2 linked regions of the Rhodopirellula baltica SH 1 genome follow. The main gene of each other region encodes a partner of the protein of the gene in region 2 in a complex. Links are inferred from orthologs where the notes say so. Each region holds a gene or a part of one and is shown on either strand. Other genes may lie near its edges. The genes, in order: rplL and rpmG.

What was found.
Region 1: rpmG (region 2) and rplL share a complex: the UniProt entries of both Escherichia coli proteins name them as parts of the 50S ribosomal subunit. The link is inferred for Rhodopirellula baltica SH 1 from one-to-one orthologs.

The regions. Positions count from the first base shown.
Region 1 is NC_005027.1:6,921,964-6,925,181, reverse strand. What follows is about bases 68-2,959. They hold rplL (50S ribosomal protein L7/L12), read right to left. Parts: upstream 1,776-2,959; coding sequence 1,359-1,775; downstream 68-1,358. Other genes in these bases: rplA (50S ribosomal protein L1), read right to left, coding at 2,571-2,959; rplJ (50S ribosomal protein L10), read right to left, coding at 1,873-2,397; RB_RS26720 (sugar phosphate isomerase/epimerase family protein), read right to left, coding at 68-1,002. Outside these bases: RB_RS28725 (DUF1589 domain-containing protein), read left to right, coding at 1-55; more of RB_RS26720, read right to left, coding at 58-67; more of rplA, read right to left, coding at 2,960-3,218. UniProt on the Escherichia coli protein: The binding site for several of the GTPase factors involved in protein synthesis (IF-2, EF-Tu, EF-G and RF3). Is thus essential for accurate translation.
Region 2 is NC_005027.1:4,637,050-4,640,117, reverse strand. The notes cover bases 236-2,977. They hold rpmG (50S ribosomal protein L33), read right to left. Parts: upstream 1,818-2,977; coding sequence 1,653-1,817; downstream 236-1,652. Other genes in these bases: RB_RS17815 (DUF1559 domain-containing protein), read right to left, coding at 2,763-2,977; RB_RS17820 (transposase), read right to left, coding at 1,999-2,688; recJ (single-stranded-DNA-specific exonuclease RecJ), read right to left, coding at 236-1,613. Outside these bases: more of recJ, read right to left, coding at 1-235; more of RB_RS17815, read right to left, coding at 2,978-3,068.

The sequences.
Region 1 (3,218 bases), 2.3 Mb from region 2 along the record:
CGAAAAAAACCCGACGCGGTGCGCCGGGTTTTTCCATTCAAATTGTTGGGAATGAAATCAGGCCTTGGCCAATTCTTCGCGAACGCGTTCGAGCAATTTCTTGCTGGCTTTGATGCCTTCGGCTTCGCTGAGACCGCCACCCTCGTATTCGATCCCGACATAGCCGTTGTAACCAAAGTCGGTGACAATCTTCATCATCTTGAAGTAGTCGGTGTTCTTCTCGTTGCCATCCTCGTCAAAGTCATGCGTCTTTGCACTGACGGCTTTCGCATAAGGCATCAACGCTTGCACGCCGTGGTAACGATCAAACTCGTCCGCATTCTTCCCACGTGAGATGAAGAAGTTGCCAAAGTCAGGCAACGTGCCACAGTTATCCATCCCAACACGCTCCATCACAACAGCCAACCAAGCACCGTTGCTGCTCAGTCCACCGTGGTTTTCGACGATGACATTGATGTCTTGCTTGGCGGCATACTCGCTGAGTTGGCTGAGCCCGTCCGCGGCGTACTCGATTTGCTCGAGATACGATCCACCACTGGCCGCGTTGACACGGATCGAGTGACAACCAAGGAACTTTGCGGCGTCGACCCACTGGTGATGGTTTTCGACCGCCTTCGCGCGAGCCTCTTTGTTTGGATCACCCAAACGGCCTTCGCCGTCAACCATGATGAGCAAGCTCTTCACGCCGTTGTCGCTGCAACGCCCCTTCAAATCCGTCAAATACTTCTCGTCGCGAGCTTTGTCCTTGAAGAATTGATTGACGTACTCAATCGCGTCGATCCCAAACTGTTCCTTCGCAACCTTTGGGAAGTCCAAGTTGGTAATGCCAACGGAGTCATCACGCAGGGTTCGGTGCAGCGACCATTCCGCCAACGAGATTTTGAAAGGAGCGTGATCGTGGTCATGCCCTTCGTGGGCATGAGCCAGCATGCGTGAACCAGCGATTCCGGCAACGGCTGTGGTGGCGGCAAGCGACTGCAAAAAATGACGACGTGGCAACATGGTGGGCTGTTCCTGACGGTTCAGAGGTGGGGCGTGAAAATCATGATGGGGTGAATCAATGGCGGTCACGCCGAGCGACGACAACCACCGGAACAGTGGCGCAGCATCGAAAGGCAGACCGGACCTCCAGTCTAGCTGAAGCGAGATGGACCGTGCTGCAAATCAATTGATTTCAATCGCACAATGCGGCCAACGAAGACGGCCGAATGGGCTAACGAAGCACTGACCGATGTGGAATCGAATCAGACGCGGAACAACAGCTGTCCGCGCAGCAAAATGACCGCGAACTCAAAGATTTGAATTCGCGATCATTGACTGATTTGACCGATTTCCGAACGAACCAATCCGGCTTCGAACTACTTGAGTTCGACCGAGCCGCCAGCTTCTTCGATTTCGGCTTTGACCTTTTCTGCGTCTTCTTTCGAGACGGCTTCTTTCAGGGTTGCTGGGCAACCTTCGACCATCTTCTTGGCGTCCATCAACGATGCGCCAGTGATGTTCTTGACGACCTTGACGACGTTCAGCTTCTTTTCGCCGAAACCGGTCAAGACGACGTCGAATTCGGTTTGCTCGACCTCAGCAGCGCCACCACCGTCACCGGCAGGACCAGCCATCATCACAGCACCACCGCCGGCGGCTGGCTCGATGCCATGCTCATCCTTGAGGTAGTCGCTCAATTCTTTGGCTTGCTTCAGGGTCATGTTGGCGATCTTGTCGCCCAGTTCTTTTGCTTCGGCGCTGTATTCTGCGACAGCGGTTGCTTCATCGGACATAGTCAAACTACCTCAAAAACGAAAAAGGTGATTCGGAAATGGTTCAGGGAAAATGCCGGGGCAAGGACAAAGGCTCCGGCAGGTTGAGCGGAGACGATTATTCGTCGCCTTCGCCCTTGGACTTGATCTGACTGTTGAGTGTCTTGCCAGGACCAAGCATTGCAGCACTGAGTGTTGCACCTGGGCCGAGGATTTGACCAACCAACATAGAAATCTGTTCTTCACGACTGGGCCATTTACTGACCGCTTTGACGCCTTCTGGATCGAGCTTTTCACCGTCCAGAACGCCGCCCGTGGTGACAAACTGTTCGAACTTCTCTTTGTCCTTGTCCAGCCGGACGGCTTCCTTTACCAGACTGACGAAGTCGCTTGAGCCCCAGAGCACGGCGACTTGCCCATTCGTTCCTTCGAACGCGGGGAAGAGAGACGTGCCTTCAGTGGCGCGTCGGGCGAGTGAGTTTTTGACAACCATCATCTGGATGTCTTTTTGGCCCAGTTCGCCACGCAGCTCGTTGGTTGTGTTTGCATCCATTCCGGTGCAGTTAACCAACACGGCATCCTCCACGCCTTCAAGCCGACGCTTGAGATCGCGAGTCACCAGTTCTTTGACGTATTTACTCATCGGATTTTTTCACTCGAAAGAGCCAAACCTTGGCCGCAGTTGGATGTGATCGTTTGGGGTTGGACCAAAAAACATTGATCCACCAACATCAATCTGAAAACCAACGCTTTCGGCCATGATGCTGGTTGATCGGGACGGCCTGACGATCGAAATCATCCGGCCAACCCGTGCAGCTAGGTAGCAACGCGAACACTAGGGGTCATCGTTGCACAGATCGCCACGCCTTTGATGTACGTGCCTTTAATGGACTGTGGCTTCATCGCCGAAATGAAATCGACGAACGACGCGATGTTTTCTTCGAGCTTGTTAGCTTCGAAGCTCATCTTGCCGACCATCGCGTGGACGTTGCCACCCTTGTCGTTTCGGAACTCAACCTTACCGGCCTTGTATTCGCTGACGACTTTACCGACGTCAGGTGTCACAGTTCCAGCACGAGGGCTTGGCATCAAACCACGTGGACCGAGAACTCGGCCCAAAGGTCCAACCAATCCCATCATGTCGGGGGCGGCAATACAGACATCGAAGTCTGTCCAGCCATCTTTGATCTTTTTGGCCAAGTCTTCTTGGCCGACTTCATCCGCACCGGCTTCTTCAGCCGCTTTGGCAGCGTCGCCTTTAGCGAACACGATCACACGCTGTGTCTTGCCAATGCCGTGCGGCAGGACGAGCGAGCCACGGATGATTTGATCAGCCTGGTTTGGATCCACGCCCAAACGCATGTGAACTTCGACCGTTTGGTCGAACTTCGTGGCGTCGTATGTTTTCAATACCTCGACGGCCTTGCCCAATGGAAGCATTTCCTTGGGCTGTTTTTCGAGGGC
Region 2 (3,068 bases):
TGGTTCTCGCCCTTGCCCATCTTCTTGGCCGGTTCGTTGAGCTCGATGTCGCGGCCCATCAACACCGGACGCGGGTTGCCGGCGCCAAACGGAGCCATCGTTTCGATTTGCTTCATCGTTTGCAGGTTCAGTTGACCGAGGGGAGCCTCCGCATCGATCTGAATTGCCGGTGCCAGTTCCTGTTCGGACCACTGCTTCGAAACCGCTTCGCAGAAGTCACCTCGAAAGGCTTCGATGTCGGATTCGCGAATGGTCAGTCCGCCCGCGGCTGGGTGACCGCCGTAGCGAACCAGTCGGTCCTCGCATTCTCGCAGGGCTTCGTAGAGGTTGATGCCTGTGCCGCCGACGCGTCCCGACCCGGTCGCGTCGACTTTGCCCGCGGTGTCGAGCGAAAGAATGATCACGGGTTTGGCGTATTTCTCGGCCAGTCGTCCGGCGACGACTCCGATGACTCCGGTGTGCCAGCCAACTCCAGCCAAGACCAATGCAGGATCGTTTTCAGGATCGAAGTCTGATTTGGCTTGTTTTTGGGCGGCCAGTTGAACGCTTCGCTGCAGCGTGTCGCGGGTTCCGTTGAGCTGGTCGATGTATTGGGCCAGAGCGACGGCGCGGTCGCCGGCTTCGATCGTCAGCAGTTCGATTCCCAGTTGGGCTTGGCCGAGTCGTCCGGCGGCGTTGAGCCGAGGAGCCAGGCCGAAGGAGATGTTTTCGGTCGTCAATTCGCTGGCTTGGTCGAGTTTGGTCAGCTTCATCAGCTCCCACAAACCCGGCAGCGGTTCAGTCTGCATGACTCGCAGGCCGTGATTGACCAGCACGCGGTTTTCATCCAGCAACGGGACCACATCGGCAATCGTTCCGATGGCGGCCAGCGAGAGCGATTGCATCAGGAATCGCTTCATCGGCGGTGTGACTTTTTTCTGCCCGCATTTGGCTTGGCACAGTGACCAGGCGAGTTTGAAGGCCACGCCGGCGCCGCAGAGTTCGCCAAACGGGTAAGCCGTTCCGGGCAGTCGCGGGTGGACGATGATGTCGGCGTCGGGCAGTTCGTCGCCAATTTGGTGGTGATCGGTGATGATCAGCGTCACGCCAAGTTCGCGACAGAGTTTGGCGCACTGCAGGCTGGCGATGCCGCAATCGACCGAGATGATCATCTGCTTGCCGCGAGCGACCAGTTTGCGGATCGAGTCCTCGTTCAGGCCGTAACCTTCTTCGAGCCGGTTGGGCACGTGGTAGCTGACCTCAGCCCCGATCAGTCGCAGGCAATTGACCAGGATGGCGGACCCGGTCATCCCGTCGGCGTCGTAATCGCCGTAGATGACGATCGGCGTTTTGGCTTCTGCGGCCGCCAGGATTTTTTCCGTCGCGGCAGGCACGCCGGGCAGCAACTGCGGGTCACGCAGGCTGGTCAGTTTGGTGTCCAGGAATGTTGCGGCGTCTTCTTGCGAATAAACGCCGCGACTGACCAACAACTGAGCGACGACCGGAGGCAACCCCGTGGTGCGAATCAATTGTTCGACCAACGGGGCGTCGTGTGGAGTGATCCGCCATTCCCGCTTCGTCCCGGAATCAACAAGCTGGTTGGAATCGGAAATCGAGCTGGAATCGGTACTCAAATCGACCGTCGTCCTTGAATAGAGTCGGCGCTGAAACGCTTACTTTTTCTTTTCAGCGTGCCAGGTGTGCTTGCGCAAGTTGGGGTTGTACTTCTTCAAGCGAAGCTTTTCCCCACCAGGCTTTTTGCGGAGGGTGTAGTTGTATTGTCCGGTTTCTTCGCAGACCAGGAAAATGGTTTCTGCTTTTTTCTTGCTCTTGGACATCAGACGTGCCGGCGTGGTTTGTCAGGGAAATGAATTTTCGAGCCCCAGAGTATGACTAGCCAGGTGCGATTTTGGCAAGTCGTACTTTTTTGGGGGGAATCGGGGGTGTGATTGTCGCCCATCGACTCCGCTCGATGGAGAAAGGGCCTAGATCCGGCGACCCTCAACGTAAACCTGAGTGTCATCCATTGGGGCTGACCCAATGAAGAAACTGGCCCTCGCAAAGGTTTGCCTTCTCCGGGTTTTCTTCGATGTACCGACGCAGATATTCGTATTGCTCACCTGATCGAACAAGATGATCGAAGGCATCGGATTGCCAGAGCTTTCCGCGCCGTTCCAACGCAGCGTTGATTTTCTTGGCGGTGAAATGAAGCCACGAGAAGCACTGTTTCGACATTGAGTCAGGATCAGCGAACGACGCCAGTAGATGCACGTGATTGGGCATGACGACGAAATCACCGAGTCGATAGCGAATTCCGTCGAAATGGTGCAATGCATCGGCGACAATGCAAGCGATCTCAGGACGTTTCAAGACACACGCACCGTGACAATCATCAAGAAAACGTTCGTGCGTCTGCCTGAATTGTCTCTGGAACGTGTCTTTGAGTTTTTGTTCCAGGGAGTGGGCAATCGATTTCCAGTTCAGCGTCGTGGCCTCGGGGTGGCCTGCTCGATGCAGCCAGTCGACCCGTTCACGATCCCATCGATCGATTACGACCGCGGGGATGGAATCGGCCAGTCGAAAGGTGATGAACACGATTGCTCCCGCTTGCGACCAGTGCGGTTTGCAGCGTTCCTGGATAGAGAACTCGGCGGATGGGTCGAACGGTTCGCCTAACATGCTGTCGTTGTATGTTCGGGGTGACTCCATTGGACGGAGCCAATGGGCGACTGTTGGTGCGAAGTATATGACTCCATCGGGCGGAGCCGATGGGCGACAGTCAATCACATCTCTTCGTCGACAAATTCTCCGTCGGCTCGGTGACCGAGGTAGGTGTAAATTTGTGGGTCGATGTTTTGAGATAGGAATCGGACCGCGCCATCCGCAAAGCCGAAGTTGCCGCCGCCGGGATGTTCACTGGCGAAGCCTCCGACGAACTCGGGAGGATTCTCGTCCACGGTCGCCGCACCCATCGCTCGGATGCCACCACCGATCATTGTGCCGGTGTTTCGTAGTGTGCTTCGTGTTCCAGACGCCCATCCAAGTGATCTGACGGTGGGAACCATTTCGCCAATCAGGATCGTGTGACT